Regions from separate parts of the Streptomyces sp. NPDC049541 genome, predicted to be linked through region 3. Evidence: riboswitches for the same ligand, from Rfam matches in the RefSeq annotation. Region 3 holds a riboswitch; each other region holds the start of a gene.
What was found. Region 3 has a riboswitch for cyclic di-AMP ahead of ACIBW9_RS12320 (M23 family metallopeptidase). Riboswitches for the same ligand answer to the same signal wherever they lie in the genome.
Positions count from the first base shown of each region.

Region 1: another riboswitch for cyclic di-AMP. It lies ahead of ACIBW9_RS07975 (C40 family peptidase); the one in region 3 lies ahead of ACIBW9_RS12320 (M23 family metallopeptidase).
Region 2: another riboswitch for cyclic di-AMP. It lies ahead of ACIBW9_RS09335 (NlpC/P60 family protein); the one in region 3 lies ahead of ACIBW9_RS12320 (M23 family metallopeptidase).

Region 1 is NZ_JBITLY010000002.1:165,717-172,335, reverse strand. It holds gene ACIBW9_RS07985 (ATP-dependent Clp protease proteolytic subunit) at 1-594, shown strand, start outside; gene ACIBW9_RS07980 (hypothetical protein) at 602-910, shown strand; cyclic di-AMP (ydaO/yuaA leader) riboswitch at 1,249-1,460, shown strand; gene ACIBW9_RS07975 (C40 family peptidase) at 1,464-1,937, shown strand; gene ACIBW9_RS07970 (ATP-binding protein) at 2,041-2,499, opposite strand; gene ACIBW9_RS07965 (helix-turn-helix domain-containing protein) at 2,713-3,573, shown strand; gene ACIBW9_RS07960 (DUF397 domain-containing protein) at 3,583-3,810, shown strand; gene ACIBW9_RS07955 (8-amino-7-oxononanoate synthase) at 3,880-5,016, opposite strand; gene bioB (biotin synthase BioB) at 5,164-6,357, shown strand; gene ACIBW9_RS07945 (adenosylmethionine--8-amino-7-oxononanoate transaminase) at 6,350-6,619, shown strand, end outside.
Region 2 is NZ_JBITLY010000002.1:486,881-493,499, reverse strand. It holds gene ACIBW9_RS09365 (TIGR03943 family putative permease subunit) at 1-376, opposite strand, end outside; gene ACIBW9_RS09360 (permease) at 373-1,407, opposite strand; gene ACIBW9_RS09355 (TerD family protein) at 1,570-2,103, shown strand; gene ACIBW9_RS09350 (hypothetical protein) at 2,131-2,889, opposite strand; gene ACIBW9_RS09345 (LysR family substrate-binding domain-containing protein) at 3,066-3,851, opposite strand; gene ACIBW9_RS09340 (DUF5997 family protein) at 3,910-4,314, shown strand; cyclic di-AMP (ydaO/yuaA leader) riboswitch at 4,506-4,679, shown strand; gene ACIBW9_RS09335 (NlpC/P60 family protein) at 4,736-6,133, shown strand; gene ACIBW9_RS09330 (SDR family NAD(P)-dependent oxidoreductase) at 6,325-6,619, shown strand, end outside.
Region 3 is NZ_JBITLY010000003.1:18,099-24,717, reverse strand. It holds gene ACIBW9_RS12335 (alginate lyase family protein) at 1-228, shown strand, start outside; tRNA gene ACIBW9_RS12330 (tRNA-Met) at 328-401, shown strand; gene ACIBW9_RS12325 (PP2C family protein-serine/threonine phosphatase) at 509-1,591, shown strand; cyclic di-AMP (ydaO/yuaA leader) riboswitch at 1,756-1,913, shown strand; gene ACIBW9_RS12320 (M23 family metallopeptidase) at 1,925-2,950, shown strand; gene ACIBW9_RS12315 (aldo/keto reductase) at 3,059-4,009, shown strand; gene ACIBW9_RS12310 (PrsW family intramembrane metalloprotease) at 4,022-5,341, opposite strand; gene trmB (tRNA (guanosine(46)-N7)-methyltransferase TrmB) at 5,412-6,260, opposite strand; gene lhgO (L-2-hydroxyglutarate oxidase) at 6,482-6,619, opposite strand, start outside.

The sequences.
Region 1 (6,619 bases), on a different contig from region 3:
GAGCGCACCAGCTCCGGCACCAAGACGATGGATCCGTACTCCAAGCTGCTGGAGGAGCGGATCGTCTTTCTCGGGACGCCGATCGACGACACCTCGGCGAACGATGTGATGGCCCAGTTCATGCACCTCGAGTACCAGGCCCCGGACCAGGACATCTCGCTCTACATCAACTCCCCCGGCGGCTCGTTCACCGCGATGTCGGCGATCTACGACACCATGCAGTACGTCGGCTGCGACGTGGAGACGATCTGCCTGGGGCAGGCCGGCTCGTCCGCCGCGGTGCTGCTCGGGGCGGGCACGCCGGGCAAGCGGTTCGCGCTGCCGGGCGCGCGCGTGGTGATCCATCAGCCGCTCCTGGCCGAGCCCGTCGAGGGGCAGGCCGGCGATCTGGCCATCCAGGCCGCTGAGTTGGGCCGGATGCGATCCCGGCTGGAGGAGATGCTCGTACGGCACACGGGACGCAGCCCGGAGCAAGTCGCGGCGGACATCGAGCGGGACAAGATCCTGAGCGCCCAAGAAGCCGTGGAATACGGCCTGGTGGACCGGATCATCCCCAGCCGCAAGGCCACCCTCGCCCCGCCCACCGGGCGGTGAGCGGCCGGTGCTCCCACCCGAACTTCCACCGCTGCCCGCCCTCACCCGCGCCGAGGGCGAGTTGATCGACCGTTACCTCGACGTGGTCGACCTGCTCGGCCGCATCAATCCGGCGCAGCACGGCGACACGTACCGCGGGCTGCGGGCCGCGCAGGCGCTGGTGAGCAAGGCGGCCCAGCTGCGCGACGCCCTGGCGCTGATGCACCAGCGGGGCGAGACGGAACTGCACGCCCCGACGCTGGGGCGCGCTCTGCGGGTGCTCGACGGGGAGCGGCGCACCGCCCGGGTCACGGTGCCGCCCGAGTCCGGCAGTTGACGCATGTACGGCCGGTCCGGACCTTCCGTTCTGTCGGCGGAGCGTCCGGACCGGAGGTCAAACGGACCAAAAGAGGTACCCCCATTCGGCGTAGTCGCGGCTCCTTTTTCGCGACCGTCAGGGTTGCGCAAGGCGCCCGCCCCGAGACCGGCTTCTGGTGCTCCGGTGCTGGTCCGAGCCTCCCCGGGGGCCTCAACGCGCCCTCGAACACAGGGGTGTCCACCCGAACGGGTGAGTGGTGAGTAACGACACAAACCCCCGGTTCCATTGGGATTTTCGGACTTGTATGGGTGAAGATCCCTGTCTGACGACAAGCCCCCGCCGCAGCGGCGGGGCGATCCGGGCGGACGCCGAGTCCTGCCGCCGCCCGGATGACCGGTCGACAGGAGTGGATCGGCAGGAGTGGAGGACCCAAGCAAGACGGGTCGCCGGAACGGTCACGCCATGACCGGGTCGAGCAGCCCTTGGGGTGAAGCCGCGTCAGCGGCCGGGCAACTTCGCCAGCCCGAATCCGACAGGTCATCCTTCACAGGCGGCTGACGAAGGGTTGCGCATGACTGCGCTCAATCGTGTCCCGTCGCTGATGGTCCGGGCCGGTACGGCCTCGGCCCTCACCATCGCCGCAGTGGGCGGCTCCATCGTGGTCCCGGGTGTCGCCTCCGACGCCTCGGCAGCCACCATGGCGACGAAGGCACTCCAGATCGCGGCTTCCAAAAAGGGTTCCCCGTACAAGTGGGGCGCCTCGGGGCCGCGCCGGTTCGACTGCTCAGGGCTCACGCTGTACTCGTTCAAGAAGGCGGGCAAGACCCTGCCCCGTACGGCGGCCCAGCAGTACAACAAGACGAAGCACATCTCCGCGAAGAGCCGCAAGGCCGGAGACCTGGTGTTCTTCCACTCGGGCTCCAACGTCTACCACGTCGGCATCTACGCCGGGAAGGGGAAGATCTGGCACGCCCCGAAGACCGGGGACGTCGTCAAGCTGCAGAAGATCTGGACGTCCAGCGTGTGGTACGGCCGGGTCAGCTGACTCTCCCGCGGGGGCGACGGCAACCTGACACGCCGCCGCCCCCGCGGGGCATCAAGCGGCACCGGAGCGCTCCCGGGCGCAGTTGCCGGGCACGGTTGAGCGACTACGGCTCCTGCTGCCCCGCTGCCGTCACCGGCTGGGCCGGTACGGTCCACGGGAGTTCGATGGTGACCGTCTTGCCGCCCTCGCGCGTGGGGCGGACATGCAGTCGGCCACCGCATTCCGCAGCCAGCCAGCGGATGATCACCATCCCCCGGCCGTTGTCCTGCTGCACCGCGGCGGGCAGGCGCTTGGGGAAACGGGGATGGCTGTCGGTGACACCGATGCGGAGCTGCTCGTCACGGTGGAGTTCGATGTCCACCGTGAAGGTGGGTGACTGACCGAAGGTGTGCTGTACCGAGTTGGTGGCGAGTTCGGAGACGACGAGGCGGATGGTCTCGGCGGCCTCCGTGTCCGCCGGCAGTCCCCACTCGGCCAGCGTGGTGACCACGAAGCCGCGGGCCGCGGAGACCGAGGCGGGATCGCTCGGCAGAGTGACGGATGCTTCCAAATGGTCTGCCATGGCGAGGTCGTCCCTTTCCCACGGGACCGGAGTCCGACACGGAGCGGATGGTTCGAGTACGGTCCCGGACTGGTGCTTCGTCGCCAGACTGCCATTACCGCGCCCGTCACGGGTGGCGATCCACCAAGATATGCATATATCTGTCCCTCAAAGCGGTGAACTCTGCGACGGGAGACCGTATTTGGGTGGCACGGAAGGAGTAAGGAGAAGCGCATGCAACACGGTCCCGCGGTGCGCCGCCGGAAACTGGGCGCCGAACTGCGTGCGTTGCGCACGAGCGCGGGGCTCACCAGTGGTGAGGCCGCCCGGCTCGTGGGCTGGCACCAGTCGAAGGTGAGCCGGATCGAGACCGGCGCCAGCGGGGTGAAACCGGCCGATGTGCGGTTACTCCTGGACGCCTACGCCGTGGCGGACGGCCAACTCCGTGAATTGCTCCTGGTGTTGGCGGGCTCCGACGAGGGAGGCGGCCGGCATCACTGGTGGCACGCCTATCGCGGGGTACTGCCGCCGACCTACCGCGATTTCATCAGTCTGGAGTCCCAGGCGAGCGCGATGAGCACGCTGGAGACGTCCGTCGTGCCCGGCCTGCTCCAGACGCCCGCCTATGCACGTGCGGTGACCCGGGCGGCGGTCGGCGGGCTGGACGACGAACGGCTGGACGCCCTGGTCGAGGTGCGGCTGGCCAGGCAGGACGTACTGCGTTCGGATCCGCCGCTGGAGCTGAGCGCGGTACTGGACGAGGCGGTGCTGCGCCGGGAGATCGGCGGCCCCGACGTCATGAAGCAGCAGCTCGAGCGGCTCCTGGAGGCGGCGCGGCTGCCTCAAGTGCGGCTTCAGGTACTGCCGTTCGCTGCCGGGGCACATGTCGGCGTCACTGGACCTTTCGTAATCTTCTCATTTTCGAGCACTTCCGATCTGGACGTGGTTGTTCTCGACCACTTGACGAGTAGCCTCTACCTCGAACGGAAAGAAGACCTCCGGGCCTACACCGAGGCCTTCAACGCCCTTCAGATCCACGCCCTTTCGCCCGAGGACTCGTTGGATTACATCGCCGGGATAGGTGCCGGCGCGTAAGGAGGCACCATGTCAGCACTGCCTCGGAACGTACCTTCCAGTACCGATCTGCATGACGTGCAGTGGCTGCGCAGCAGCTACAGCACGGGTGCGAACAACTGCGTCGAGACGGCACGGCCGCTCTCCGGCCCCTGGGCCGGGCTGCTCGCCGTGCGCGACTCCAAGGACCCGGCCGGGCCCGCCCTGCTCCTCTCCCCCGAGAGCTGGACGGACTTCACGGCCGCATTCAGGTCCTGACCGTCCCGATCGGCCTGGTCAGTTCCGATCAGTTCCACATCGTGCGGCACACGGCCGTGTCACGCCGACTCATGGTCGCGTCTCGCCGATCACACGTACAGCGCGTTCGATCTGCGCCTCGGAGAGGTCCGCGCGGGCGGTCAGCCTGAGCCTTGAGACGCCGTCGGGCACGGAAGGAGGACGGAAGCAGCCCACGGCGAGGCCTGCCGTACGACAGTCGGCCGCCCACTGCACGGCCCCCTCCGGGGACGGAGCCCGCACGGAGACCACCGCGGCGTCCGGTCGTACCGCCTCGTGACCCGCGGCGGTCAGGCGTGCGTGCAGTTCGGCGGCGACGGCACGCGCGCGTGCCGCACGCTCCGGCTCGCGGCGCAGCAGTCGCAGTGCCGCCAGGGCCGCGCCCGCGGCGGCGGGCGCGAGGCCCGTGTCGAAGATGAAGGTGCGGGCCGCGTTGACGAGGTGGTCGATGACCCGGGCGGGGCCGAGGACGACTCCGCCCTGGCTGCCGAGCGACTTGGACAGCGTGGCGGTCACGACCACGTCGTCGGCGCCCGCGAGGCCCGCCGCGTACGGGGCGCCGCGGCCGCCGTCGCCGAGGACGCCGAGGCCGTGCGCGTCGTCGACCAGCAGTCCCGCGCCGCGCTCCCGGCAGACGGCGGCCAGCTCGGCCAGCGGGGCCGCGTCGCCGTCGACCGAGAAGACCGTGTCGGAGACGACGACGGCGGTCGCCGCACTGTCCTCGTGTGTCTGCAGCGCCTTGCGCACCGCCTCCGGGTCGGCGTGTCCGACGACCTGGGTGGTGCCCCGGGCCAGCCGGCAGCCGTCGATGAGGGAGGCGTGGTTGCCCGCGTCGGAGACGATCAGCGAACCGTGCGGGGCCAGCGCGGTGACCGCGGCGAGGTTGGCCGCGTAGCCGGAGGAGAAGACGAGTGCCGCCTCGAAGCCGCAGAAGTCGGCGAGCTCGTGCTCCAGCTCGGTGTGGAGTTCCGTCGTACCGGTGACCAGTCGAGAGCCGGTCGAGCCGCCGCCCCAGGTCCGCGCGGCCTCCGCCGCACCCTCGGCAATGGCCGGATGGTGGGTCAGGCCCAGGTAGTCGTTGCTCGCGAGGTCCAGCAGCGGGGAGTCGGCCGGCCGCGGGCGCAGGGTCCGTACGAGTCCGGCGCGGCGCCGCAGCCGCGCCTGTTCGTCGATCCAGCCGAACGCCATGACTCCTCCGGGGCTTTTGTAGGCAGTGGACAGACACTAGCCGGACCGGTCGCACCCCATGGTGTGGCAATACACACACGACGAAGTGTCCCTGTTGTTCATTCTCTCCTTGGCCGGGAGCGCTTCCGTAAGACAGGATCGGCTCTCATGGACCTGCTGAACACGCTGGTGGACAAGGGGCTTCGGCGCGAGCTGCCGACCCGCGAGGAAGCTCTGGCCGTCCTCGCCACTTCCGACGACGACGTGCTCGATGTGGTGGCCGCGGCCGGAAAGGTGCGCCGGCACTGGTTCGGCCGACGGGTGAAACTCAACTACCTCGTCAACCTGAAGTCCGGACTGTGTCCGGAGGACTGCTCGTACTGCTCCCAGCGGCTCGGTTCCAAGGCCGACATCCTGAAGTACACCTGGATCAAGCCGGACGAGGCCTCGCAGGCCGCGGCGGCCGGTCTTGCGGGTGGCGCCAAGCGGGTGTGCCTGGTGGCGTCCGGGCGCGGGCCGACCGACCGGGACGTGGACCGGGTCGCCGGCACCATCAAGGCGATCAAGGAGCAGAACGAGGGCGTCGAGGTGTGCGCCTGTCTCGGTCTGCTCTCCGAGGGCCAGGCCGAGCGGCTGCGCGAGGCGGGCGCGGACGCCTACAACCACAACCTGAACACGTCCGAGGCGACGTACGGGGACATCACGACCACGCACACGTACGCCGACCGGGTGGACACCGTGAACAAGGCGCACGCGGCCGGTCTGTCCGCCTGCTCCGGTCTGATCGCGGGCATGGGCGAGAGCGACGAGGACCTGGTGGACGTGGTCTTCTCGCTGCGCGAGCTGGACCCGGACTCGGTGCCGGTGAACTTCCTGATCCCGATGGAGGGCACCCCGCTCGCCAAGGAGTGGCACCTCACCCCGCAGCGCTGCCTGCGGATCCTGGCGATGGTGCGGTTCGTGTGCCCGGACGTCGAGGTGCGCATCGCCGGCGGCCGCGAGGTGCATCTGCGCACCATGCAGCCCCTGGCCCTGAACCTGGCCAACTCGATCTTCCTCGGCGACTACCTGACCAGCGAGGGCCAGGCCGGCAAGGCCGACCTGGAGATGATCGCGGACGCCGGCTTCGAGGTGGAGGGCGCCGGCGAGGTGACGCTGCCGGAGCACCGGGTCACGTCGGGCGGCGGCTGTGGTTCGCACGCCGGGGCGGGCTGCGGCTCCCACCAGGACGGCGGGTGCGGTTCGCACGCGGACGGCGGCGTCTGCGGTACGGCTGCCCCGGCGCCCGCGGCCGAGCCCCGCACCGACCTGGTCGCCATGCGCCACCGCGGCGTCGGCACGGACCTCGCGCCCAATGCCTGACCTGCCCGTCTCCGAACTTCTGGAGCTCGACCGGCGGCACGTCTGGCATCCGTACGGGCCCATGCCCGGCCGCGTCGAACCGCTCGTCGTCGAATCGGCGAGCGGGGTACGGCTGCGGCTCGCGGACGGCTCGGGCGAACTGGTCGACGGCATGTCGTCCTGGTGGTCGGCCATCCACGGCTACAACCACCCGGTGCTCAACGAGGCCGCGCGCGAGCAGCTCGGCCGGATGAGCCATGTGATGTTCGGCGGGCTCACCCAC
Region 2 (6,619 bases), on a different contig from region 3:
GCAGCGGACCGGTCGCGGGCAGTGGATCGAACCGCTGCGCCTTCGGCACGGCCTTGTTGCTCGCGTGCGAGGCCGTGTACGCACCGAGGGCGGGCGGGGCGTAGAGGAGCAGGCTGAGCGCGGGCAGGAAGAGCAGCCAGGCGATGCGGGGTGCGGTGGAGTGGTCGTGGCCGTGTGCATGCGCGTCGGCTTCGGTGGCCGCGCGGTCCAGCGCTGCTGCCGCCAGGCCCAGCAGCAGGAGCAGTACCCCGGAGGCGATCAGCGGAGGGCGCAGGCCTTCCTTGACGTAGCGCAGACAGAGGTCGCTGAACAGGGAGGCGTGCAGCAGCCCCAGGCCGGTGAGGACCAGCAGCAGGATTTGGGCGTGGCGCTTCACAGCAGTGCTCCTCCGATCAGGACCCCGGCGGCCACGGCCACCACCGTGGTCGCGGTCGAGAAGCGCAAGGCGAAGGACCGGCCGAACGTGCCCGCCTGAAGGGCGATCAGCTTCAGGTCGACCATCGGGCCGACCACCATGAACACCAGCCGGGCGGTGGGCGAGAAGCCGGTGAGCGAGGCGGCGACGAACGCGTCGGCCTCCGAGCAGACGGCGAGCAGGACGGCGAGCGCGGCCAGGAAGAGCACCGACAGCCAGGGCGAGCCGGAGAAGGTGTCGAGGACCGAGCGCGGCACGGCCACGTTGAAGGTGGCCGCGGCCATGGCGCCCAGCACCAGGAAGCCGCCGGCGTGCAGGAAGTCGTGCTGGAAGCCGAGGCGGAACTCCCGCAGACGACTGTGTCCCGACCGGTGGCCGCTGTGGCGGACTGCCGGCCGCAGCCACTCCTCGCGTCCCAGCCAGAGCCACAGCCAGCCCATCGCGGCCGCGGTGACCAGGGAGGCCAGCAGTCGGGCCGCGACCATGGCGGGGTTTCCCGGGAAGGCGACGGCCGTGGCGGTGAGCACGATCGGGTTGATCGCGGGCGCGGAGAGGAGGAAGGCGAAGGCCGCGGACGGGGTGACACCACGGCGGATCAGGCTGTTCGCGACCGGCACCGAGGCGCACTCGCAGCCCGGCAGGACGACCCCCGCGACGCCGGCCACCGGGACGGCGAGTGCGGGCCTGCGGGGCAGGATCCGGGTGAACAGGTCGGCCGGTACGAACGCATTGATCGCCCCCGACAGGACCGTGCCCAGCAGCAGGAAGGGCAGCGCCTGGACGGTGATGGCCAGACAGACCGTGCGCCAGGCCGCGACGGCGGGCCGGCTCAGCCACCCGACGCCGGTGAGCGAGAGGACCGCCACCGAGCCGGCTGCGATGAGGACGACGAGGGGCAGGGGGCGTCCGGTGACGCGGCGCCCCTGATGGCCGGCCGGCGCGACGAGCGCCGCTTCTTCCGCCACACCAACCAGTTCATCCGTTTTATTCATATTTACTCCGGATGTCGGATTCGTGGCGAAGATAAGCCAGGATCACTCCCCTCACGGTGCGCACACGCCGCCGCGGGCGGATGAATGAACGGGACCGGGAACATACTTGACCTTGCGGGGGGACTGCCCCGCGGTGCCCGATTCGAGAGGGGCGGCGTCCGGATGAGCGGCGGCGACACGGCACGGGGAAAGATCGAAGTGCGGCTCAAGTGGGACCCCAGCCTCTGGGACCGGCCGCCCCACCATCTGGACATCATGGCGACGACCTACTCGGCGGACGCCCCGCACGGACGGCCGGTGTACGTCGTGCACACCGAGAGCCGCTCGCCGGACGGCACCATCAACATGAGCCGTCACAGCGAGACCGGCCTGGGCCTCGGCTTCGTCGAGGTGATGGTCCTGGAGCTCGATCGCCTGGCGCCCTCCTTCACGCGGGTGGTCGTGGGTGTGGCGATCCATCAGAGCGGCGGCCCCAAGTTCTTCGGCGACATATCGAACACGGGTGTGCTGGTCGTCGACGGACACAGGGAGCTGCTCAAGGACGACTTCGGGCAGGTCGCCGACGCCACCGCGGCGACGGTCGCCGAGTTCACCCGGGATGCCTCCGGTGCCTGGGAGTTCCACCCGATGGTCCGCGGTTTCGACAGCGACCCGGCAGTGTTCACGGTGGAGATGGGCGGTGCCCGACAGCCCTGACCGGCATCCGACGCGTCGCGACCGCGCTCATCCGACCGCGACGTGATCGTCCGGACGCGGGCGCTCGGCCCCCGCCCCCGGCGTCTCCGGCCGGTGTACCGGAACGAGGGGCCGGGCGGGCGCCCGTCTGCGGCCGCGTTCGTGGAACAGGGCCAGGACGATCGCGGTGCCGACCGCTATCAGATGCTCACGGCCGGCCAGATTGGGGACGGCGATCGACTCCCACACCATCGACCCGCCGGTGAGGGCGAACACGATGGGAGCGCGCTGGACGATGGCGACGTAGGTGAAGAGGCCCACGACGGCCGCGGACGGGCCGGTGTCCAGCACCTGCCCGACCTCGCGCGGCAGTCCCAGGCCGCCCCAGCCCGGGCCGAGCGCGATCATCACCCGCACCATGAGGGTGCCGGCGAGGGTGGTCGCGTACGAGATGACGAGCGTTCTGGCCCGGCCGAGGATCAGTTCGGCGAGGGCGAACGCGAGGAACAGGCTCGTGATCCCCGCCCACACGGGCAGGTCCAGGGCCGGGACATAAAGTGACACCGGCGTCCGCAGCAGGGCCAGCCACAGAGGCAGGTCGCCCTTGACGCCGCCGAGCAGCCGCACCAGTACCGCACCGGCCGGCCGCTGCGCCAGCGCGTGGAAGAAGATGACACCGAAGGCGGCCAGGAACGCCAGGAACAGTGCGGGCAGCCCACGGCGTCTGAGTTGCCGCACCGGATCGACGACGATCCCCTGCCACTCGCCTCGCAGCGTGCGCACGACGAACGCCGCCACCCGCCACAGCGCGCCGCGCGGCCGCCGGTACTCACGGTCGACCGGATCGCCCCACAGTCCGTGGGCTCGCAGCCGATCCGCGGCGCCGCCCGCGCACCGCACCCCCTTGCGTAGCAAAACTCCCCCGCCTCCCGTCCATCGCCCCACCGGATGGTCGGAACGGGGCGAGGCCACCCCGTGGGAGGCTAGGCCCGGCGGCGGGGCTTCCTTCGCTTGGCGCCCTTGGAGACGTCGGATCCGGTCCTCGGGTTGCGCCCCGCCGACTTCCCAGCCGTTTTTCCGGTCACCTTCGCCGCGGCGGACTTGCGCCGGGCGCCGGTCGTGTCGCCCGCCCTGCCCTTCGTTTCCGGTGTCGCCGTCTTACGCCCGCGGGAGCTGTTGACCGTGCGCCCGCGGACGATTCCGATGAAATCCTCGACCAGGTCCGTGGTGGCCTCCTCGGGCCACGCCAGGGCGACGCTCGACTCGGGCCCGTCCACCAGCGGCCGGTATGTGAGGTCCTTGCGGTGGTACAGACGGGCCAGGGACTGGGGGACGACCAGGAGGCCGACGCCCGCAGCGACCAGTTCCACGGCGTCCTCGGTGGTGGCGGGGCGCTCGAAGGCGGGCTCTCCCGGCGGCCGGTCCCAGTCGAAGACGTCGTCGAGGGGGTGGAAGAGGACCTCGTCCGCGAGGTCCGCCACGGTCACCTCGTCCGCCGCCGTGATCACATGGTCCTTGGGGACGACGACGACCGTCGTCTCGGTGTAGAGGGGGATCGCGCTGAAGAACGTACGGTCGACCGGCAGCCGTACGAGCCCCGCGTCGGCCCCGCCGGCGCGCAGCACGTCGGATGCCTCGGCAGCCGGTACGGCGAGGAGGTTGAGCGGGATGTCGGGCAGGCGCTCGTTCCAGATCCGCACCCACTTGGCGGGCGTCGCTCCCGGGACGTACGCAAGCCGGAACGCCTGGGATTCTTCCGAGCCTGTCACCAGGCCAGGCTACCGGCCGTGGTCGGAGGGCTCGAACATGCTCGATACCCTGGACGGCATGAAGTCGCACCAGAGCACCCAGACGATGAAGCCCGCGACCGCGGCGAAGAAGCTGGGTGTGTACCTCGATGCCACCCCCGCCGAGTTCCGGGAGGGTGTCGTCTCACGAGCCGAGCTCGACCGGCTCCAGTCCGAGCCGCCCGAGTGGCTGCGCGAGCTGCGGGCGAACGGTCCGCACCCCCGTCCGGTGGTCGCGGCGAAGCTGGGCGTCTCCATCGCGGGTCTCGCCCGCGGCGGGATCACCGAGGCGCTCACCACCGAGCAGATCGAGGCCTTGAAGCAGGAACAGCCCGAGTGGCTGCAGAAGGAGCGCGCCACCCAGGCCGAGGTCCGCAAGGAGACGGCGCGCATCAAGAAGCGCAACGCCGAGCGTGAGGCTCGCAGCGAGGGCCCGCGGGCCTGACGGGGACCGTTCGCGACGGACGGTTGCCGTCCGGATCCACTCCGTGCACAACGCACGGATCTGACGGCGCGTCACGACGAAGGTCACAAAAGCGTATCGGACATTCCGGCCTTCAACCTTCACACGAGCCGCACAAGTTGGCTAGCGTGGCTCCAGGCCGCACGAGTTCCTCCGGCGAACCCCGCCGGGACGCGCGGCCTCCGCCGAATCCGGTGCGCCCTCGTGGCAGCCGGAACCGGGGACCCAACCGAACGACGGGGTGAATCGGCCCAACTGCCCGCCAGGCAGGGGCCGTAGGGCATGCCTTCCGGAACCGACCGCCCGAACCCGACAGCTAACTCGGTAGGCGGAGTACGGAAGGAGTACGGCTCCCATGGCGCCGGATCGACCATCGCGCACCGGAGGCTTCGGCCTTCCCGGTATGCGCAATTCCGCTCTCGCGACCGCGGCCCTCACCTCGGTGGCCCTGTTCTCGCAGACCGCCGACGCCGCACCGACCACCGGTGACGAGGGCCCCAGCCGTGAAGCCGTCCGGGAGCGCGTGAGCAGCCTCTACGACCAGGCCGAGTCCGACACCGGGAACTACAACTTCACCCGGGCTCAGCTGCTGGGAGCGCGGCCGCCCGCCGCCCCGCCCCGCGAGCGCGGCCGCTCGGATCCGGCACTGGACTCGGTGTCCCGGCGGTGGTTCGACGGAGCGCGTGCCTCGCTGGGGCCGACGGTTCCCGCGGCGCTGCCGGCCGACCGCAGGCCGGCTCGCCAGGCCGAGCCCCGGCGCCCGGCGGACAGCCGCAGCACCGCCGTGGAGCCGGCGGCGACCGCCCGGCCCGTGGCCGAACTGCCCTCCGCGGAGTCCCGCCGTCCGGTCGCCGAGCTGACCGCCGGCCCCACGGCCACGCTCCCCGCCGTCCCGCAGCCCCGCCAGGAGGCCGCCCCCGCGCTGCCCGCGGCGGCCCCCGAGTCCAGGCAGACCTCCCTGCGCAAGTCCAAGGAGCGGAACCAGCGCAAGATCGCGGCGGCCAGCGAGCTGCTGTACCGGTACACCGCCCGGCAGACCTCCGCGCCACGCCCGGCCGTTGAGACCGTGCCGGCCCAGCTGCCCTGGCAGGACCAGGCTCAGCAGACCCGCCCGGCGGCCGAGGAGGCGTGGCGCATGCAGCCCTCCGTCCTCGACACGGGCCTGCCCCCGGCCGGGGACCGGCTCATGCAGCCCTCCGTCCTCGACACGGGCGTACCCGCGGTCGAGCCGTGGCGCATGCAGCCTTCCGCGCCGGACACGGGTGCACCCGCGACGCAGGAGTGGCGCACGCAGCCTTCCCTGCCGGACACCGGCGTACCCGCGGTGGAGGAATGGCGCGCCCAGCCGTCCATGCCCGACACCGGCATACCCCAGGCCGGGGGTTGGACCGTGCAGGCGTCCGTCCTCGACACGGGTGTGCCCGCCGCCGGTACGCCCACCGCCACCAAGGCCGACAGGGCCATCGACTTCGCCCGTGCACAGATCGGCAGGCCGTGTCTGTGGGGTGCGGTCGGGCCGGAGTCGTACGACAACGCCGGGCTCACCCAGGCCGCCTGGCGGGCCGCCGGGGTCACCCTGCCACGGACCACGTACGAGCAGGCGGGCGCCGGCACGGTGATTCCCCTGTCAGAGAGCCGCCCCGGCGACCTGATCTTCTTCAACGACAACTTCAGCCATGTCGGCCTCTGCACCGGCAACGGCTTGATGATTCACGCGCCTGGCCCGGGCGCCGTCATACGCGAGGACCCGGTCCACTACGCAGGCGAAGCCGCGGTGCGTATCGCCGTACGCCCTGCGTGAGATCAGGAACGCCGGCAGAGGCGTGACACCGACAGCGCGATGAACCACGGGGCCGCCGACGGAAGCCGGCGGCCCCGGCGCTCGTCGGGGATGCGCAGCCGCGACGACACCGGGTACTTGCGGCGGATCCACCCGGAGTACGAGCTCAGGCTGCCTCGGTGGTGAAGGATGGCCCCGTGAGCAACGAGAACATGCAGCGCCTGGCCGGGAAGGTCGTGGTCGTCACCGGGGCCGCCCGGGGCCAGGGGGCCGCCGAGGCGGAGGCGTTGATCCGGGCCGGCGCACGGGTGGTCGCCACCGACGTGCGGCCCGAGGGCGACGTACGCCGCCTGGACGTCAGCAGCGAGAGCGACTGGGCGGCGCTGGCCGGCGAGTTGAAGGAGTCGTACGGCGAGATCCACGGACTGGTCAACAACGCGGGCGTCATCCGGCGCGAGCGGCTGGGTGAGGTGCGACCCGAGGACTTCGCGCAGGTCCAGGCGGTGA
Region 3 (6,619 bases):
CACGCCCGCTACGAGATGGGGGCCAAGCCCCCGCGGTGGCTGTGCGGCGGCCGGGTCGTCGGGAACATGGGCCCCGACCTGGAGGTCGCCCTCAACCACCTGGAGAACCGGCTCGGCACCCCCGTCCCGGCCGCCCACAAGCTGGTCGAGCAGACCCGCCCGGCCGGCACCGACGACCTCTTCGTCTCCTGGGAGACCCTCACCCACGCCGACAACCCGGCCGCCTGACCGAGGCCCCGCGGACCCCGGAAAACGCAGGTGAACGGGGGCGGACGTAAACCCTGGCGCAGACAGCCCCGCGGATGGCGTATGCTGGTGACACAACGACGCGGGGTGGAGCAGCTCGGTAGCTCGCTGGGCTCATAACCCAGAGGTCGCAGGTTCAAATCCTGTCCCCGCTACTCAAGGCTCAGGGCCGGAGTCCAGTCACTGGACTCCGGCCCTGAGTGTTTCCCCCGGCCGGGTCACCCGGCTCGCCCCGTGCCGCCGTACCGGGAAACCTGGAGGGGTGGAGCAGGAGGGGCCGATCTCATACGCACGCACCTTCGTGCGGCTGCTCCCGGCACTGCTGATCGTCGGCGGGGCCTTCTACGACTACCTCACCCCTTCGCGGTTCACGGCGGGCCCCCTCTTCACCGCCGCACCCCTGGTCGCCGCCCCGCTCTACTCGCGCCGCGGCACGGTCCTCACCGGCCTCGCGACCGTCCTCGTCGTCAGCGCGATCCACGCCCAGGTGGGCATCCTCCTCCAGGTGGAGGCGATCACCGAGCTGGCCACCATCGCCACGGTCTCCGTCCTGGCCGTCCTCATCAACCTCCTCGTCCGCCGCGGACGCGAGGAGCTCGCCTCGCAGCGCGAGATCGCCGAGGCCGCCCAGCGCGCCGTGCTGCCCGAACCCGCCGAGCGGATCGGAGGGTTCGCGATCGCGGCACGGTACGAGGCCGCGCAGGCGGACGCATCCATCGGCGGCGACCTGTACGCCGTGCAGGACAGCCCGTACGGCGTACGGCTGGTCGTGGGCGACGTGCGCGGGAAGGGGATGGGGGCGGTGGCCGCCGTGGCCGTCGTCATCGGGGCGTTCCGGGAGGCCGCCGAGCAGGAGGCCACGCTGGAGGCGGTCGCGCAGCGGCTGGACCGGGCGCTGGCGCGCGAGGCGGCGCGGCGCGAGGGCATCGAGTTGTTCGAGGGGTTCACCACCGCCGTGCTCGCCGAACTCCCGCACAGCGAGGGCGTCGTCCGCATCGTCACCCGCGGCCACCCGCCCCCGCTGCTGCTGTGCCCCGACGGCGCCGTGCACACCCTGCACGCCCGCGAGCCCGCCCTGCCGCTCGGCATGGGCGACTTCGGGAGCTGGCCCGACCGCGCGGAGGAGATCGCGTTCCGCAGCGGGGCCACGCTGCTGCTGTACACCGACGGGCTGTCCGAGGCGCGGGACGAGCAGGGGCGGTTCTTCGAACCCGCGGACCGGCTCGCCGGCCGGGCCTTCCACGAGCCCGCCGCGCTGCTCGCCACCCTCGCACGGGAGGTGCGCAGATACGCCGGTGAGGCCATGGCGGACGACATGGCGCTGCTCGCCGTACGGCGGTCCTGAGGTTCCTGAGGCGCGGTCAACTCGCCCGTTTTCGGCCGTTCATGCGCCGTCTGTCCAGGTCGGAAAGGTTAATGATCAAGCGGAACACCTTGGAAACGACACCCCGGGTCTATTAACGTTCGATAACGCAGCGCGGTCGTCCCAGCCGTCACAAGAGGCGGCTCCGTGCGCACGCGCCGAATCCCGCAAGGGAACCGGGGAACCACCACCCTGGGGTGAATCGCGCCGACACCGCCGTGGCAGCACGGCAGGTATACGCGCGTAGGAGACCTTCCTGCTCCGAACCCGTCAGCTAACCCGGTAGGCGAGAAGGAAGGAAAGGAGCACGCCCACGTGGCGTCCAACCCGCCTGCCCCGGCAGCCCCGTTCGTGCCGAGCACCGAGCCCTTCGGCTTCGCCGGCCGACGCTCCGACGAGGGCCCCTGGGAGGAGTGGAATCCCACCGAGGACTCCATCGCCCCCGTCCGCGGCCGGCACCGCGTCGCCAAGCAGCGCGGCGGGGGACTCGCCCGCAGCTCCACGGTCCTGGGCGTCGGTGTCATAGCCGCCGTCGGCGCGGGCGGCATGGCCAGCGCCAACACCGGCAAGCCGCCGGTGTCGATCTCCATGCCCGATCTCGCCTCCGTGAGCCATGTGTTCGGCGGCGGCTCCGAGGCCCCCAAGGGCTCCGCGACCGCGCTCAGCGATGTGGCCACCACCTCCGCGGGTACCGCGCAGGGCGCCAAGGGCGCCGGTGAGGCGCTGCGCGACCGGATCATGGCGCAGGCCGCGTCGCAGCAGGTCCAGATCGACAGCAAGAGCCAGGCAGCCGTCGAGGCGGCCCTCGCGAAGCAGATCGACGACGCCGCCGCCAAGGCCGAGAAGGATGCCGCGGCCAAGGCCGCCGCCGCGAAGGAGAAGGCGGAGGCGGCGGCCAAGAAGGCCGCCGCGGACGCGAAGCTCGCCGAGTTGGCCAAGCAGTACACGCTGCCGGTCGTCTCCTACACGATCACCGGCACCTTCGGTCAGGCCGGCTCCATGTGGTCCTCCGGCTACCACACGGGCCTCGACTTCGCCGCCCCCACGGGCACCCTCATCAAGGCCATCCACTCCGGCACCATCACGCAGGCCGGCTGGGCGGGTGCGTACGGCTACCGCACGATCCTCACCCTCGACGACGGTACGGAGCTGTGGTTCTGCCACCAGTCGTCGATCAGCGTGAGCGTCGGCCAGAAGGTCAGCACCGGTGACGTCATCGGCCGCGTCGGCGCCACCGGCAACGTGACCGGCCCGCACTGCCACCTCGAGGTCCACCCCGACGGCCAGGCCACCGGCATCGACCCGATGGCATGGCTGCGCAGCAAGGGCCTCAACCCCTGACACCCGTACGTTCTCCGTCCGTACCCGGAGTGCCGTAATCCGCTTGTTTACGGGATCTTTGCGCCCGCCGCGGAAGACCGGCCTCCGGGGCGTGCGTTGACGTAGAGCATGACTTCCCCTTCTCTGCGCAAGCTCGGCTCCTCCGGCCTCGAGGTCTTCCCGCTGTCCCTGGGCGGCAACGTCTTCGGCTGGACCGCCGACGAGGCCACCTCCTTCGCCGTGCTCGACGCCTACACGGCCGCCGGCGGCAACTTCGTCGACACCGCCGACTCCTACTCGGCGTGGGTCGACGGCAACCAGGGCGGCGAGTCCGAGACGATCATCGGCAAGTGGGTCAGGGCGCGCGGCAACCGTGACGACGTGGTCATCGCGACCAAGGTCAGCCAGCACCCCGACTTCCAGGGCCTGTCCGCCGCCAACATCAAGGCCGCGGCCGAGGCCTCCCTGCGCCGCCTCGACACCGACTACATCGACCTCTACTACACGCACTTCGACAAGCCCGAGGTGCCGGTCGAGGAGATCATCGGCGCGCTCGACGAGCTGGTGAAGGCGGGCAAGGTCCGGCACATCGCCGCGTCCAACATCTCGCCCGACCGGCTGCGCGCGTCCCTGGAGTTCTCCGACCGCGAGGGCCTGGCCAAGTACGTGGCCCTGCAGCCGCACTACAACCTGGTCTCGCGCGACACGTACGAGGGCGAGCTGCAGGACCTGGCAGGGCGCTACGGCCTCGCGGCCGTCCCCTACTTCTCCCTGGCCTCCGGCTTCCTCACCGGCAAGTACCGGCCCGGCGCCACGGTCGACAGCCCGCGGGCGGGCGGCGCGGCCAAGCACCTGGAGACCGAGCGGGGGCAGCGGGTCCTGACCGCCCTCGACGAGATCGCCCAGGCCCACGACGCCCCGGTCGCCACGGTGGCTCTGGCCTGGCTCGCGGCCCAGCCGACGGTCGCCGCCCCGATCGCGTCCGCGCGGACGGTGGAGCAGCTCCCGGCGCTGCTCGCGGTGGGCGAGCTGACGCTCACCGAGACCGAGGTCGCCCGCCTGACGGAAGCGTCGGCCTGACCCCCTCGGGCGCTACGACCGGTACGGGTTGTACGCGGGATTCGGCACCGCCGGGTACCCGTACGCCCCGTACACCGGCCAGGGTGGCGCCGCCACCGGCACCGGGGGCGCCGTCATCCGTGCCGCGTGGTCCAGCGCCGGGCGGGCCACCTCGCGGCGGCGCCACAGCTCGTGCAGCAACTCGCGTTCCCTGACGACGAAGTCGGCGCCGGCGCGGCCACGGCGCCCCCGGTGCCGCAGGAAGGCCAGGGAGGTCGCGTAGGCCTCGTACTGGGCGACCTCGCGTGCGGCGGGCTTGCCGAGGTGCTGGGCGGCGTGTTCGCGGGCCAGCCTGCGTGCCCGCATCGAACCGAGGGCGTAGGGCTCCGCGGGGGTGAGCCAGCCCGCGACGGCGTAGGCGGGCAGTTCCTCGCGCACGGTGCGCAGTTCGCGCTGGCGGGTCCAGATCACCAGCCAGGTCAGCAGGCCGAACGCGGGCACCATGAAGGCCGCGTACACCGCGAAGAACCCGTACTCGCCGAAGTTCGAGGAGCCGTTCCAGATCGCGTGCATGCTCATCGCGAGCAGCAGGCCGCAGAGCGGGACGAGGACGCGCCGTATGTGCTGGCGTTCCGAGGAGAGCGCGGCGATGCCGAAGCCGATGCCGGTGAGCACGGTGAACAGCGGGTGCGCGAACGGGGACATGATGATGCGCACGAAGAACGTCGCCGCGGTGACCGAGGCGATGCCGCGGTCGCCGGTGAGCTGGTCGGTGCCGAAGGCGGTGCCCAGGTAGAGGATGTTCTCGGTGAACGCGAAGCCGGTGGCGGTGACCCCGGCTATCACCACCCCGTCGACGATCCCGGTGAAGTCCCGTCTGCGGAACAGGAACACGAGCAGTACGGCGGCCGCCTTCGACGACTCCTCCACTATCGGCGCTATGACGGTCGCGCCGAGGGTGTCCGCGCTGGACGGGTCGGCGGTCGCCGTCGCTATCCACTTCGTGGCGAAGCTGTTGGCGACGATCGCTATCAGCGCCGCCGCACAGGCCCCCCAGGCGAAGGCGAACAGCAGATTGCGCCAGGGGCCGGGGGCGACCCGGTCCAGCCAGCGGAACGCCGCCATGAGCAGCGGCACCGGCAGCACGGCCAGCCCGAGCCCGACCAGGAACCCTTCGGTGCCGGTCTGTTCGCGCACCAGGGCGAGGATGACGAGCCCGGAGAGCGCGAGCAGGGTGATGAGCGCGCCGTAGCGCACCGCCCTGCGCTGCCACCAGTGAGCGTGCCCGAGCGCACCGCCGGCCGGGACGCCGGGGTGTGGCGGATGCGTCGGGTACGGGGGAAAGGTGGCCACGGCATTGACCCTAACGAGGGAGGGCGCCGCCCGCGACGGTACTTCGGATTGCCCGCAGGGCCGTGGGGCTTCAGGCGCCGGTGGGGGGCTGGTTGTGGTGCTGTACGCGACGGAAGAGCAGGTCGTTCACGACATGTCCCTTGTCCAGTCCCTGGCCCTCGAAACGGGTCAGCGGCCGGAAGTCGGGACGGGGCGCAAAACCGCCCTCTGGCTGCGTGTTCTCGAACTCCGGATGCGCCGTCAGCACTTCGAGCATCTGTTCGGCGTACGGTTCCCAGTCGGTCGCGCAGTGCACGATGCCGCCGGGCCTGATCCGGGCCGCGGCGAGGTCGAGGAACTCCGGCTGGATCAGCCGCCGCTTGTGATGCCGCTTCTTCGGCCACGGGTCGGGGAAGTAGACCCGCAGCCCGTCCAGCGAATCCGGGGTGAGCATCTCGCGTAGCAGGATGATCGCGTCGCCGTTGGCCACACGGACGTTGTTCAGCCCGTCGTGGTCGGCGAGGTTGAGCAGGTTCCCCTGCCCTGGGGTGTGCACGTCCACGGCGAGGATGTTGGTGTCCGGGTCCGCGGCGGCCATCTGCGCGGTGGCCTCACCCATCCCGAACCCGATCTCCAGGACGACGGGATTGCCGTTCCCGAACAGCTCCCCGAGATCGAGGGTCCGCTGCCCGTCGACGTCCAGTCCCCACTTGGGCCACAGCCGCTGCAGCGCATCCGCCTGCCCGGCGGTCACCCGGCTCCGCCGCGGCTGGAAACTCCGGATCCGCCGCTCGAAGTGCGACCCGGCAGGATCAGCCTTCGGCCCGTCCGGGAACCGTGGCTCCCCCTTGGCCCGGGTATGCCGAATCGACACTCCGGGGATGTGCGGCATGTGATCGCCGGGGCGGGGGGCTTCGGGGGTGTTGAGGGAGTCAGACACAATGGGGTCGATTTTACGGCCTACGTAGCTGCGGGCAGTCGTGCCGCTGGGGCGGCACGCGTCCCACCGAGAGCGGCACCCGCAGCGCGGCCGAGCGCCCCCACCCGCCCAGCACCTCAGGCCCCGGGCAGCCTCACACCGCCCCCACCCGCCCAGCACCTCAGGCCCCGGGCAGCCTCACACCGCCCCCACCCGCCCAGCACCTCAGGCCCCGGGCAGCCTCACACCGCCGCCAGCATGGCCAGCGCCCGCCCCGCCACCTCCCGCCCGATCGGCAGCGAAGCGGTCGCCGCAGGCGAGGGTGCGTTCAGCACATGCACGGCCCGAGCCCCCTCCTTGATCAGGAAGTCGTCCACCAG